4 regions of the Cytobacillus solani genome follow, and region 2 is predicted to be linked to each of the others. Evidence: riboswitches for the same ligand, from Rfam matches in the RefSeq annotation. Region 2 holds a riboswitch; each other region holds the start of a gene.

Region 1 (3,791 bases), 900 kb from region 2:
AATGACATGAAAACCTGATAATCGCCATTTTTCTATAAGCCACCCATAGCGGCGATGATGCTCCATCGCACCATGAACCATTACAATGACCGCTTTAGCCTCTCCTTCAGCTTCCCATTTCCACATCATATTTCCTCCTAAACCTTATGTTGAAGCGAAAAACCATTCTTTCTAAATTATAGCTTAGAAACCGGAATTCATCACATTTTATCCCGTTATTTTTCATTTAAATCATTTTTTTCAGCAATTTGAGTTTACAAGTTCCTTTTTGTCTCATCTACCTATGTTAGAATAAATTGTAAATACGAATATAAGGGGCGTTACAAATGATTTATCCTTATAAAGATAAAATGCCGAAAATTGCTGATTCTGCATTTATTGCTGATTTCACAACAATTACTGGAGATGTAGAGATAGGAGAAAATTCAAGTGTCTGGTTTAATACTGTTATTAGAGGCGATGTGGCTCCTACAATTATTGGAAAAAAGGTAAATATTCAAGACAATTCTGTCCTCCATCAAAGCCCAAACAATCCATTAATTCTTGAAGATGAAGTAACTATCGGTCACCAAGTTATTCTTCATAGCTGCATTATTCGGAAAAAAGCTCTCATTGGGATGGGCTCTATTGTACTAGATCAAGCTGAAATTGGCGAAGGGGCATTTATCGGGGCAGGGAGCCTTGTTCCTCAAGGAAAGAAAATCCCACCGAACACACTTGCGTTTGGCAGACCTGCAAAAGTGATTCGTGAATTAACACAAGAAGATATAAAGGAAATGGAACGCATAAGCAGAGAATATGCCGAAAAGGGGCATTATTACAAAGCTCTTCAAAAATAAATGGCATATAATGATTTAATATTTCCTATTTTAATTATAATTATGTATATCGTCATCAAGGGGGTTCCTATTCTCTTTTTTTCGACTGGATTTTCCTATATTTGGATATTCCAGGTTCCATTCTATATTCTGCATCCTTTTCAACCTTTATTTGATATTTCAGGTTTCAAAACACACAAAAAAACAGGAACCGCAAAATGCAGTTCCTGTTTTCTATATTATTTTGTTGCTTCTGCTCGTAAAGCTTCTGCTTTATCCGTACGTTCCCAAGGAAGGTCCACATCTGTACGGCCAAAGTGGCCATATGCAGCTGTTTGCTTATAAATAGGGCGACGTAGGTTAAGCATATTGATAATACCAGCTGGACGAAGGTCAAAATGTTTGCGAACAAGATCAACCAATACATCCTCGCTAACTTTTCCAGTACCAAATGTATCGACAGAAATGGAAACTGGCTGCGCAACGCCAATTGCATAAGCTAGCTGAACTTCTACTTTATCTGCTAATTCTGCGGCTACAATATTTTTCGCCACATAACGCGCAGCATAAGCAGCTGAACGGTCAACCTTTGTAGGATCCTTACCAGAGAATGCACCACCGCCATGGCGAGCATATCCGCCGTAAGTATCAACAATAATTTTACGACCAGTTAAACCAGCATCCCCTTGAGGTCCGCCAATAACGAAACGGCCTGTTGGGTTAATAAAATACTTTGTATTTTCATCAATTAGCTCTTTCGGAACAACGGGGTTAATCACATGCTCCTTCAGATTACGTTGAATTTGCTCAAGGCTAATCTCAGGGTGGTGCTGAGTTGAAATAACAATCGTATCAATACGAACAGGTTTGTTATTTTCATCATATTCTACTGTTACTTGCGTTTTACCATCTGGACGGAGGTACGGAAGAATATCTTCTTTACGCACTTCTGTTAAACGACGGGATAATTTATGTGCTAATGAAATTGGCAGCGGCATAAGCTCTTTTGTTTCGTTACAAGCATAACCAAACATCAAGCCTTGATCTCCTGCACCGATTGCTTCGATTTCTTCATCACTCATTGAACCTTCACGTGCTTCAAGTGCTTGGTCAACACCCATCGCAATATCCGCAGATTGCTCATCAATCGATGTTAATACCGCACAAGTTTCCGCATCGAAACCGTATTTTGCACGTGTATAGCCAATCTCTTTCACCGTTTCACGTACAATCTTCGGAATATCTACATACGTAGAAGTAGTAATTTCACCAGCTACCAGAACGAGACCTGTTGTTACAGAAGTTTCTGCAGCAACACGTGCATTCGCATCCTTTGCTAAAATGGCATCCAAAATCGCATCAGAAATTTGATCACAAATTTTATCCGGATGGCCTTCAGTAACTGATTCAGAAGTAAACAAACGACGCTTTGTTGACATCTGGATTCCTCCTTATTTATATAATAGGCAAGATTACTTAGCAGAAAGCAACCTTAGGTTGATACGGAACTCATTCCCTAAGTAGTATGAAATAAACAGGGAGTTTTTATTAATATGCCCCTTTAACACTTAAACACAGTCATATTAAAAAACTCAAAAAACCAAAAGCCGTCCATCAAATTTGCATTATAAAAACTTTGCTTATCGCCAAGTTGTTATGGCGAAAGCCTTCGTTTTTATTATACTTTAATCCATAATTAAAAGTTCATAAAGTACAAAAAAACCTTTTCATATGTGAAAAGGTTGAAAACAAATCGATTCGCGCCTTTCACTCTTATCGTTCAAGGCCCTAAGTCCTTGCGTCAGGTTAGCACCTTTGCTAAAAAAAATCTTTAACAGGTTGCTGGGCTTCATTGGGCCTGTCCCTCCGCCAGCTCGGGATAAGAGAGTATCCGTTCAAGGTAAAATCATAACGTATAAAATGAATTCATGTCAATAACTATCTGTATAAAATTCTTGTTTTTTCATTAATAACCTATACTATAATGAACAACTTCCATCTTCACATTTTCCTTTTAAAAATTTGTGGCGATTTTTTGCAATCCATTGATACACTGGATTTCCAATTAAATAGGAAAATGGGATATATAAAAAAGCTCCTAAAAGGTAGAACATAGGGAGACGAAGAAACAAATATCTTATTGCGTAAAAGCCTTTTAACACATGACCATTGGATGTAATAATATGAAGTTCTTTTCGCAAACTAGCTTTATCAAACGAAAGTGGATGTTCATTTTTTTCATATTCCTGTAATGAAACCCATTCGATTTGACGAAACCAGTCAAGCTTACAAAAAATTCGCTTAGATTCCTTGCATAACGAGCATGTTCCATCGTATAATGCAGTCGATTTCATAAGATCATCCCATTTATGTTTTGTTATTACGATTTTAACATATATGGAAGGAGTTCTTCCTGTTTTTTCAAGTGTCCTTCTTACATTGGCTTAAAACCAATTGTGACATTTTTATTAATTTAAAGAAAAATTTCTTAATAGTATAGATTAATCATCTAAATGTGTTATACTAATTAGGAGATGTAATCACTTTCAAAAATAATCCTGGATAAAGGAAGGTATTCATCAGATGAATTCTGTTAGCATTCCAAATAAATTGATTGATTTACTAAAAGGTAATAATATTCAAATTCAATTGTCTGTCCCTCAGCTTGTTGAAAAGGTATTGAACCGTAATGAAGGATCACTGACATCAACTGGAGCTGTTGCTGCAACAACTGGCAAATATACAGGCCGTTCGCCTAAAGATAAGTATATTGTGAAAGAAGCTTCAACATTAGATACAGTTGATTGGGGAAGTGTGAACCAGCCAATTTCTGAAGAAGTATTCTCTAATTTATATAATAAAGTGTTAAGCTACTTACAAGAAAAAGACGAAGTGTTTGTTTTTAAAGGATTTGCAGGCGCTGATAAAAAACATAGACTGCCAATCCAAGTCATTAACGAGTACGCTTGGCAT
Region 2 (3,791 bases):
CTTCCACTTCTTCGGATGGATTTCTGTCACTGTCCCTATCGCTGTTAATGGCACACCATCTGGAGTTGGCTTCACAAAGTCAACCTTCAAGGATGCTGTAACAAAACGCGGTGGCTCAGCACCATCCCCTACTTCATGTCCATTTTTACGATGGAGCGCTAATGAAGCAGAACCTGTTCCATGGCAGTCAATGAGTGAAGCAATTAATCCGCCATAAACAAAGCCAGGAATGGCCTTATGTTCTTTTTCTGGTGTATAGACTGTCATTGTTTGTTCCCCTTGCCAGCCTGTGCGAAAATGATGCCCATCCTCATTCAGACGGCCGCAGCCATAGCACCAAGCAAAATCATCCGGATAAATATCTTGAACAGCATTTACTACTTTTTTCTCCATTATACTACCCCCTTTTCAGAATAGTATAACATATCAAACGCTTTTTTCTTTTTTAAAATTTGGATAGCCAATGAGTATGGCTGCTACACCACAAACTCCTATTAGAATCGGATAATAAGAGAAAGGCAGAATGCTTACTGGTGAAATACTAGCAACACCTGCAGCAACTAGGATTTGTGCTCCATACGGAATTAACCCCTGTACACAGCATGAGAAAATATCTAAGAGACTAGCCGATTTTCGCGGATCAATTTCATATTGATCGGCAATATTTTTGGCAAGCGGTCCCGCAATCAAAATTGAAATCGTATTATTGGCAGTTGATAAATCAGTTAGTCCGACAAGTCCAGCAATGCCAAACTCTGCTCCCTTTTTGGATTTGATATTTCGGGTTACTATATGAAGCAAAAAGTCGATCCCGCCATTATGCTTAATTACCTCTACCATACCAGCTATCAAAATAGCTAGAAAGGAAATCTCATACATTCCAGCCATTCCTTCTCCAACCTTTTGAACCAATGGCATCATTTGATAGCTTCCATCCGCCAATCCAACAACTCCTGCTAATCCAATTCCTAATGCCAAGACAAGAAAAACATTCATCCCAATTAAGGCAAAAATAATGACTAAAACATATGGAAGAATTTTTACTAAGTGATAGGAATGTTGCGTAATTTCGGCATTTTCTCCCATTGTCACAATGCCTAGGATGACACATGTCACAATGGCTGCCGGTAAGACAATCCAGAAGTTCACTTTAAATTTATCCTTCATTTGTGTATTTTGTGAACGAACAGCAGTAATTGTTGTATCAGATATAAAGGAAAGATTATCACCAAACATAGATCCGCCAATAACGGCCGCCATGGAAAGCGCCAATGAAATATCTGTTTGCTCACTTATTCCAACTCCAATTGGAGCAAGTGCAACAATCGTCCCCATCGATGTTCCCATCGAAAGAGAAATAAAGCAGGCAATAATAAATATTCCGACCATTAATAGGTTTTGCGGGATGACTGAAAGCGCAAAGTTTACTGTCGAATCAACTGCCCCCATCCCCTTAGCCACTTCTGAAAACGCTCCTGCTAGGAGGAAAATGATAACCATAAGCATCACATTTAAGTTTCCTGCCCCTTTGCAGAAAATATCTACTTTATTACTGAACGTTTCCTTTCGATTCATTACTAATGCAACTGCACCAGAGATTGCAATGGCAACAATGACAGGAAACTTATAAAAATCTCCCGTCACAATTCCTGTTCCAATAAATAATATTAAAAAGACCACGAAAGGCAGCAGCGCCCACGGGTTCCCTTTTTTACCCAGTTCCATAAAGTGCACCTCCGTAAAATTTTCCTTCGAACATAACAAAAGACCTCTTCTCACCACAGCAAGAAGAGGCCTTATAAACGAATTTATAAAACACTCCTCTTATCTCTCAAGCACATTTGCTTGCTGGATTTGGCACAGCAACTCTAGTTTCCTACAGTTCCGCTGCCGAGATATCATCGGGCCAGTCCCTCCATCTCTCTGGATAAGAAGATATAAACGATCTATTTGAATAAGTAACAGATTACATGATTTCTTGTATTCATGCAACGGTAAATTTTTGGATATTTCTTTTGCTGTAAATTGATTCTACTGCCACTTATTTCATTTCCCACACAATTGGAAGGAAATAAATTATAATGAAGTAGAAACTTTTCATAGAAAACGAATGTATATAATATATAGCCCATTTTCAATATTCGACAAGGAGGATCCATATGGCACATATAAAAGATACGAGCGCAGCCAAGGAGGAAATCCTTGCTGGAAGCAGAGAAGCAGCAGCATCCATAGCGATGGGAACGAGAAAAAGATCTTCTATCCCATTTCCCTCATTTGGCAAGTCTTTTAAGTTACGAGTTTTATTGATTGCTATTATCGTTTTTTTAATAGGCAGCTTAGGTGCGTTTACCTATTTAAAATTGTTTACTGGCAGCACCTACCAAAGCGAAACAATTAATATTGTTGAAGGCGTTCAAGAATTGGCAACCTTAGCTACCGCACAGGCTGTTGTCACAACAGTGATCAAAGAAGAAGATAATAAACTATTTAATAAAGAAATCAGTGTGAATTTCCCCGGTACAAAAAGGACGGTACTTCTCATTGTTCCTGCAACAGTACTTGCTGGTGTTGATCTGCAATCAGTTACGGATGAAAACTTTGTAATTGATGAGGAAAACAAAGAAATTAAACTAACTCTTCCGCATGCGGCATTGATCCAAGATCCATCTATTAACATGGACAAAGTACAAACGTACTCTGAGGAAGGCCTGTTTAGAAGTGAAGTGAAATGGGACGAGGGGTATGACCTTGCTGCAAAAGCACAGACTGAGATTATAAAAGAAGCTGAAAATATCGGATTATTAACGAAAGCAGAGGATAGTGCAGTAAAGGTATTAAGTCATTTCTTTCAACAGCTTGGCTATGAAGCACGCGTTGAATTTAAATAACAATAGAAAATGGGTGGTGCGCACAGCACAACCCATTTTTTATACTTCTACTAGACTTATTTTGTCTTTCACACTTTTGATGCAATGGCGCGGCCAGCTTCCCGCCCAGAGAAAAGACACCCACCGACAAATGTCCCCTCTAATGCGCGATAGCCATGAATTCCTCCTCCGCCAAAGCCAGAAACCTCTCCTGCCGCATACAGCCCTGGAATGGCTTCTCCTGCATCATTCAATACTTGACCCGATAAATCTGTTTGTAGCCCCCCTAAAGTTTTTCGGCTAACGATATTTAACCGAACAGCAATTAAAGGGCCATTTTTAGGATCAAGGATTTTATGTGGAGCTGCTACACGAATTAATTTATCCCCTATATATTGGCGGGCACCTCGAAGAGCAGTAATTTGCAGGTCCTTCGTAAATTTATTATCGATTTCTCGATCTCTTGCCTTAATTTGCCGCTCAATCTCTGCAAAATCCAGCAAATTTTCGTCTGTTAGTTTATTCATCCCTTCAATGAGATCAGACAAATGATTGGCAATAACGAAGTCCTCTCCTTTATCCATAAATGCTTGGACAGGACCAGGAGCACCAGGCAAAACTCTAGATAATACCTTTTTAATACTTTTCCCTGTTAAATCTGGGTTTTGCTCTGAACCAGAAAGGGCAAATTCACGTTCAATAATCCTCTGGGTCAATATGAACCAAGAATAGCTATATCCTGTCTTTTGGATCGCCTCTAAAGTTCCTAATGTATCAAACCCTGGAAAATTCGGGGCTGAAAAACGCCTCCCTCTAGCATCCAGCCATATGGACGATGGCCCTGGGAGAATTCGAATTCCATGCTTATCCCAAATAGGATCCCAATTCTTTATCCCTTCTGTGTAATGCCACATGCGATCA
Region 3 (3,791 bases), 630 kb from region 2:
TCATTTATTTAGTATTCATTTTGCTGTCATGACAGGGGCAAATGTCATTGGAAACTTAGGCGGCGGCATATTAACTGATTTATTTTCCATAATGACAACAGAATTAAATAGTATTCGTTTTACCCTGCTGATTGGAAGCATTATCTTCCTAATAGGCATTATTCCAGTTACAAAATTTAATGAACAACGTGATCCGAGAAAGAACAGAAGGGACAAGAAAACCGTTTCAGTAAAACCCATTTTTAATAAAAATGAGCATGTAAAAATTATCTTTCTATTTGCATTCGCGCAGCTGTTAATTGGTGTCGGTGCCGGATTAGTCATTCCATATTTAAATTTATATTTTGCTGATCGTTTTTCAGCTTCTAATTCAGCAATCGGCTTGATCATTTCAATGGGCCAAGCGGCAACGGCAATTGCAATGATTATTGGACCAATGGTTGTTAGGAAGTTTGGTGAAGTGAAGGCGGTTGTTATCCTTCAACTATCCTCCTTGCCGTTTCTGCTAATGACAGCATATACGGAAAGTCTTTGGCTGGCAGCAATCGGCTTTTTATTCCGGCAAGCCCTTATGAATGCTGGAAATCCAATTCAAATGTCACTAATGATGTCGAAGGTTGGAGATTCGATGAAGGGGTTGGCAAATTCGGTTAACCAGATGGTTTTTAATTTAGGATGGGCCATCATGGGACCTGTATCCACGGGGATTGTCATAAAATACGGTGCATACTGGGGGTATGCAGTCGTATTTACTATTACTGCCTCTTTATACTTGGTAGGATCTGTGTACTTCTTTATCGTCTTTCGAAACTATAATAAGACAAACTCAGCTGTTAAAGTGGCAAAAACGGTCTGAAAAATAAATTAAATGACATATTTCTCAGGAAATGTTCCATAGTTAATGTCGAACGAATCATGCAGGAATCTTTAGTGAATGGAAGAAATAGTATTGTAAGACAAATGGATGAAAAGCCTGCTGTCTATCCGTTTAACCTGGGGTGAGGGCATGAAGGAAGTGACTGCTGCATTTATTCATGAGGTAAAAACAAAAGGGCATTTAGCTGTGTTTTTAAAGGGTGTTACGTTCACTTTATGTATTCGGACAAAGGATAAAATCCTATGTATTCGATTTCAGAATGGGGATGTGAAAATTTGCACTCCTGAACCTACTGATACTTATGATGTACTTATTACTGGCACGGAGGAGAGGATTTGCTCGATCTTAATGGGAAATGAAAAATTAAGAAGTGCAATACGAGCGAAAAATATACTTGTAGATTCTACTTTCAGAAGACTCCTCTTTCTAGAATCATTATTTCTTCTTTCAAAGCAGCGTGTAAGTTAAGTTATAAATAAATTCAAAATTCCACTTGACCTTTAAATTATCAATATGTTATTATTGGAATTAATTAACTGACTGAAAAAACTGAATATTCTTATCAAGAGAGGCGGAGGGACTGGCCCGACGAAGCCCGGCAACCGGTAATTTACACGGTGCTAATTCCAGCAGAGCATGATTGCTCTGGAAGATAAGAAGAGATGATATCAACCCTCTTCTTGTGAAGAGGGTTTTTTTCAGCTCTTCTTTTAAATGGGGTTGTTGTCTTTTAAGTCAGTGATTCTATTGTGATTGCATATCAGAGGATAATGCCTGACCTTCATGCACATAAAAAAGGAGAGATGAAAAATGAGTGGAAAACAAAGAAACTATCGTTTGGAAACAATTGGTGTACATGGCGGGTTACAGCCTGATCCTGTAACAGGTGCAAGGGCTGTACCAATCTATCAAAACAATGCTTACCAATTTAAAAATACTGAGCATGCAGCAAATCTTTTTGGGTTAAAGGAATCCGGATATATTTATACGAGGATTCATAATCCAACAGTAACCGTATTTGAAGAGAGAGTTGCTTTGTTAGAAGGCGGTGTAGGTGCACTAGCCGTTTCAAGTGGGATGGCGGCAATTACGTTAGCAATTCTTAACCTTGCTCAGGCAGGCGATGAGATTGTTGCAGCATCTAACCTGTATGGAGGAACCTACAATCTCTTTGCTGTAACTCTTCCAAAATACGGAATACATGTAAAGCTAGTCGATCCAGAAAATCCAGAAAACTTCAGAGAAGCGATAACAGAAAAAACGAAAGCGGTTTTCGCAGAAACGATCGGCAACCCAAGTCTAAAAGTGCTTGATATTGAAAAAGTAGCTGAGATTGCTCATGAGAATGGGATTCCTCTTCTAATTGACAATACATTTGCCACTCCATATCTTTGCAGACCAATTGAACATGGAGCAGATATTGTCATTCACTCCGCTACAAAATGGCTGTTAGGTAATGGGACGACATTGGGAGGAATTATTGTAGATGGCGGTAAATTCGATTGGAATTCACCAAAATTCCCTGGATTTACAGAACCGGATTCCAGTTATCATGATCTTGTTTATAGCGAGGCACTTGGACCGGTTGCGTACATTACAAAAGCTAGGGTTCAGCTGCTGAGGGATTTAGGACCTGCATTGAGTCCGCAGAATGCATTCCAATTTACACTTGGATTAGAAACGCTGCATGTGCGAATGAAAGAGCATATAGCAAATACGAAAAGAATCATAGAATATTTAGAGGCACATCCTGCTATTAATTGGATTCTATATCCTGGAAGTGAAAATCACCCTGATAAACCGTTAGCAGATAAGTATCTGCCTAAAGGTGCTGGCTCTGTTGTGGTCTTTGGTATATCCGGAGGAAGAAAAGCTGGAGCGAGTTTAATAAATAATTTGGAGCTATGGGCTCATGTAGCAAATGTAGGAGATGCTAAGAGTTTGATCATTCATCCAGCCAGCACGACACATCAGCAATTAGATGAACAAGGGTTAAAAGCTGCAGGTGTACCAGAGGATTTAATTCGTATTTCGGTTGGAATTGAAAATGCAGAGGATTTAATTGATGACTTAGAGCAAGCCATTGAGTCTGCAACAGGGATTACATCGTTAACTTCTAAGGCATAAGCTTTGACATATCTTAGTTTTTTGAAAGTTGGATAAAAATACTATCTTTTAAAAATACTAAATTATAATTTAAATCGTTGACACCCTCAATAAATCCGTGATACGATAATTTTCGTAAATGTAATCACTACTAATTTAAAGTGTTAATTGAATATAGATGTTACGCTCTTATCAAGAGAGGTGGAGGGAAGTGCCCTTTGAAGCCCGGCAACCGTCATGAAAATGAAATGGTGCCAATTCACACAAAGCAAAGCTTGCTTTGGGAGATGAGAGAAAGGACAATAATTATTTTATGCCTTTCTGCTCATTGTCAGAAAGGCATTTTTCTTTTCCAAAAGAAAAATACTAGAATGAGCGCATATATATTAAGGCTTTTAAAAGTGATAAGCAAAATTGGATTTAAAGAGGGTGTGCAGCATGACGATGATTTCAATCAAAAAGGTACAAAAAATATACCCTTCCCAAAAAGGTCAGGTAAAAGCTGTAGATAATGTTAATCTTGAGATTAACGAGGGAGAGATCTTCGGTGTCATTGGCTATAGCGGAGCAGGAAAAAGCACGTTAATCCGAATGTTAAATGGTCTTGAACTGCCGACCGAGGGAACAGTGGTTGTCGCAAATAATGAAGTATCTAAAATTAAGGGTAGCAAGCTAAGAAGGGCACGGCAAGAAATCAGCATGATCTTTCAGCATTTCAATCTGCTATGGTCAAGGACAGTCAGACAGAACATTTCGTTTCCGCTTGAAATCGCAGGTGTGTCAAAGAGGGAAAGAGCGAAACGTGTCG
Region 4 (3,791 bases), 420 kb from region 2:
AAAAGTCACTGGGGCTATTTAATTTTGCAGTCATTTTTTGGTGTTTTCTTGTTTAGTGTTCTCATGCTTTATGGGGTACGTTTTACATCTGCTACAGCTGCAGGAATTATTACGAGTACCGTTCCGGCGATAATCGCTCTTCTGTCATTTTTCTTTTTAAGAGAAAGAATGTCTGCTCCACAGGCTATTTCTATTTGTCTTGCAGTCTTAGGGATATCAATTATTACCTTTCAGACGAACTCATCAACTTTAGAAAGCCCCTTATTTTTACTTGGAAATGTACTTGTCTTTGGTGCCGTTATTTCAGAAGCCTTGTTTACCATATTTGCCAAAAAGCTATCAGCTGTGTTGACGCCGATTCAAATGGCTACAGGAGTGAACATCATAGGCTTTATTTTCTTTCTTCCTTTTTCGATAAAGGAAGCGATCACTTTCAATTTCATAGATTTAGAACCGACTGTATACTTGCTTATCGTTTATTATGCAATCACTGCCAGTGTGCTTTCATTCGTTCTTTGGTATAAAGGAGTTGCAAAGGTAAGCGCTAATATAGCGGGAATCTTTACAGGGTTTATTCCAATAACGGCAACATTGGTAGGCATTGGTTTATTAAAAGAACCTTTTGGTCTGAATCAACTGATTGGAATCATGTGTGTGTTAGGAGCAATATATCTTGGAACAAGAGGAACAGAAACAAAGGAAATGGATCAATCCTCTCAACATTCAAAAACGTATCATTGATCATTGCATTCATAAATTTCGAAAAAGTAGTTGACTTTTTATTTTATTGAATGTAAAGTATATTTCAAGTTAACCAAATCGAATATGTGAAGTACTTCTTATCAAGAGAGGTTGAGGGACTGGCCCTACGACACCTCGGCAACGGACTTATTGTACCGTGCCAATTCCAGCAAGCATGTCTTGATAGATAAGAAGAGGCGCAAACGTTGAATTCTGTCCTCTTCTTTTTAAGAAGAGGTTTTTTGTTGTAAACAACAAAGGAGGAATTCGAGTTTTTTTGTGTAATAATCATAGTTTTCGCATTGGAATAATAAAAATAAAATATACATTCTTATCGAGAGAGGCAGAGGGACTGGCCCGATGAAGCCTCGGCAGCGGATTCCATTTTGGAATCTATGCCAAATCCAGCAAGCGAAAAGCTTGAGAGATAAGAAGAGACCCCCTGCCCTTTATTTGTGAATAAAGGAATGCCCTCTTCTTGTTTTCAGGAAGAGGGATTTTTATTTCCTTTTTTTCATAAAGGACTGGGGCACGCAATTAAAAAGGATCAAAAGTTTGCCTGCACACCCACAGGCAATTCCAAGTATAAAGGTGTCAGTCACCGGAAGGAGAGAACAAAATGATTGAATTTCAAAATTTGAAAAAGGTGTATACCAGCGGCGGACAGCAGGTTGCGGCACTGAATGGAATTGATTTAACAATCAATAAAGGGGAGATTTTCGGTGTAATCGGGTTTAGCGGAGCGGGAAAAAGCTCGCTTATCCGCTGTGTCAATTGGCTCGAGCAGCCTACATCTGGCCGTGTGATTGTGGATGGATATGATCTGACAGCTTTATCAGCAAAGGAAATCCGTGAGGTAAAAAGAAATATCGGGATGGTCTTTCAGCATTTCAATCTCCTAAACTCAAAAACGGTGTTTGCGAATGTGGCCATGCCATTAATTCTAGCAAAGGTGCCAAAAGAGGAAATGAAGAAAAGAGTGAATGAGCTATTAGAGTTTGTAGGTTTGTCAGACAAAGCGAATAATTATCCAGATCAGCTATCAGGCGGGCAGAAGCAGCGGATCGGTATTGCAAGGGCACTCGCTACAAAGCCTTCGATTCTCTTATGTGATGAGGCAACTTCTGCACTTGATCCGCAAACAACAAGCTCGATCCTGGAGCTGTTGAAAAAAATAAATCGAGAATATAACATTACGATTCTCATTATCACCCATGAGATGGCAGTCATCCGAGAAATTTGTGATCGGGTTGCAGTTATTGAAGCGGGGAAGATCATTGAGGAAGGGACTGTTTTCAATGTCTTTTCGTCACCGAAAACAGAGACGGCAAGAAACTTTGTCAGCTCTGTCATGAATGACCAAATTCCTGATTCCATTAAAGAGATTGTTGAGAAAAATGAAGGACTTCAAAAGATTTTCCGAATCAATTTTATCGGCAATTCAGCAGGCCAGCCGCTGCTCTCACAGCTGGCGAAGAAGTTTGACATTCACATCAATGTTCTTTTTGGAAATATTACCGAGCTGCAAGGCACGCCTTTCGGGAATTTGATCGTTGAATTTCAAGGGGCAGAGAGTGAAATCAACCGGGCATTAATGTTTATCAGCCAAGAGAAAGTAACAGTAAAGGAAGTGAAAGCACATGCTAGTTAATTCAGACCAAATTATTGAAGCGCTTATTGAAACAATTCAGATGGTGGCATTTTCTCTATTATTCTCAGCTGTTCTCGGTCTGCCGCTAGGGATTCTTCTTGTCGTAACAAGAAAGGGGCATCTGCTGGAAAATCTGCCAGTTTTCAATGTAATCAACGGAATTATTAATATTTTCCGCTCAGTGCCATTCATTATTCTAATGGTGGCAATCATTCCGGTAACAAGATTGATTGTAGGCACATCGATTGGAACAGCGGCAGCAGTCGTTCCACTCGTATTTTACGCTGGTCCATATATTGCCAGATTAATAGAAAATTCCTTGCTTGAAGTAGACCCAGGTGTCCTTGAAGCAGCTCAGGCGATGGGAGCAACACCGGCGCAAATCATTTTCAAATTTCTCATCCCAGAGGCGCTTAGCTCTTTAGTATTAGCCTTTACGATTGCAACAATTGGTTTAGTAGGAGCTTCTGCAATGGCTGGAGCTGTTGGCGGGGGAGGACTTGGTGATTTAGCTATTACATATGGCTATCAGCGGTTCGACACAATGGTTATGCTGATCACAGTAGGTATTTTAGTCGTAATGGTTCAAGGGCTGCAAACCTTTGGCAATATATTATCAAAAAGAATTCGCAGACGATAATCAGGAGGATGACAACAATGAAAAAGTTATTTTTAGCATTCATTATTTTAACACTGGCCGTTTTTAGTACAGCGTGCTCAAGCGAAACAAGCGGAAAAGAAAAAACCGTAAAAGTGAAGATTGGTGTAAGCGGATCAGATAACCGCATTTGGGACTTCGTAGCAGAAAAGGCAGCAAAGGAAGGCATTGAAGTAGAAATAATCAGTTTCTCTGACTATGTACAGCCGAACATTGCCCTAGCTGAAGGCGAGCTTGATGCCAATGCATTCCAAACCGTTGCGTACTTTGACTCTTTTATAAAGGAACATAATTTAGATTTAGTGCCAATTGCCACGACAGTTCTTGCACCAATGGGAATTTATTCTGAAAAATATAAGTCTATTGATGAAATTCCTGAGGGAGGAAAAATAGCGGTACCAAATGATGTATCCAATATGGGAAGAGCGCTGCTTCTTCTTCAAGAAGCTGGCCTGATTAAGCTGACAGACGATTACGATGGCAACGGATCATTAGATAAAATCGTTGAAAATCCTAAAAATCTTGAAATTGTCGAAATGGTTGCAGCACAAACACCGCGTGTTCTCCCAGATGTAGCAGCTTCCGTCATTAATAACGGAATTGCAGTTGACGCAGGATTCAATCCAACGAAGGACTCCATTTACCATGAGAGTGCTACCGCTACTCCATATGTCAATATCATTGCCACACGAGCAGAAGACAAGGACAAGAAACATCTAAAGAGATTGGCTGAGCTTTATC

The links. Region 2 has a riboswitch for S-adenosylmethionine ahead of FI644_RS10615 (Na+/H+ antiporter NhaC family protein). Riboswitches for the same ligand answer to the same signal wherever they lie in the genome.
Region 1: it holds a riboswitch for S-adenosylmethionine, as region 2 does, so the genes downstream of both, metK (methionine adenosyltransferase) here and FI644_RS10615 (Na+/H+ antiporter NhaC family protein) in region 2, are expected to answer to the same signal.
Region 3: it holds a riboswitch for S-adenosylmethionine, as region 2 does, so the genes downstream of both, FI644_RS13510 (O-acetylhomoserine aminocarboxypropyltransferase/cysteine synthase family protein) here and FI644_RS10615 (Na+/H+ antiporter NhaC family protein) in region 2, are expected to answer to the same signal.
Region 4: it holds a riboswitch for S-adenosylmethionine, as region 2 does, so the genes downstream of both, FI644_RS12465 (methionine ABC transporter ATP-binding protein) here and FI644_RS10615 (Na+/H+ antiporter NhaC family protein) in region 2, are expected to answer to the same signal.

The regions. Positions count from the first base shown of each region.
Region 1 covers NZ_CP041305.1:2,970,745-2,974,535, reverse strand. Annotated here, with positions in the region: gene FI644_RS14955 (alpha/beta hydrolase) at 1-126, opposite strand, end outside; gene FI644_RS14950 (gamma carbonic anhydrase) at 327-839, shown strand; gene metK (methionine adenosyltransferase) at 1,058-2,257, opposite strand; SAM riboswitch class I at 2,589-2,704, opposite strand; gene FI644_RS14940 (thiol-disulfide oxidoreductase DCC family protein) at 2,798-3,172, opposite strand; gene pckA (phosphoenolpyruvate carboxykinase (ATP)) at 3,402-3,791, shown strand, end outside.
Region 2 covers NZ_CP041305.1:2,072,267-2,076,057, reverse strand. Annotated here, with positions in the region: gene FI644_RS10620 (PaaI family thioesterase) at 1-393, opposite strand, end outside; gene FI644_RS10615 (Na+/H+ antiporter NhaC family protein) at 427-1,725, opposite strand; SAM riboswitch class I at 1,822-1,934, opposite strand; gene FI644_RS10610 (DUF4230 domain-containing protein) at 2,160-2,891, shown strand; gene FI644_RS10605 (FAD-binding dehydrogenase) at 2,960-3,791, opposite strand, start outside.
Region 3 covers NZ_CP041305.1:2,703,563-2,707,353, forward strand. Annotated here, with positions in the region: gene FI644_RS13500 (MFS transporter) at 1-856, shown strand, start outside; gene FI644_RS13505 (hypothetical protein) at 1,007-1,345, shown strand; SAM riboswitch class I at 1,434-1,536, shown strand; gene FI644_RS13510 (O-acetylhomoserine aminocarboxypropyltransferase/cysteine synthase family protein) at 1,688-3,004, shown strand; SAM riboswitch class I at 3,170-3,277, shown strand; gene FI644_RS13515 (methionine ABC transporter ATP-binding protein) at 3,428-3,791, shown strand, end outside.
Region 4 covers NZ_CP041305.1:2,492,486-2,496,276, forward strand. Annotated here, with positions in the region: gene FI644_RS12460 (DMT family transporter) at 1-741, shown strand, start outside; SAM riboswitch class I at 837-935, shown strand; SAM riboswitch class I at 1,070-1,175, shown strand; gene FI644_RS12465 (methionine ABC transporter ATP-binding protein) at 1,361-2,392, shown strand; gene FI644_RS12470 (methionine ABC transporter permease) at 2,382-3,032, shown strand; gene FI644_RS12475 (MetQ/NlpA family ABC transporter substrate-binding protein) at 3,050-3,791, shown strand, end outside.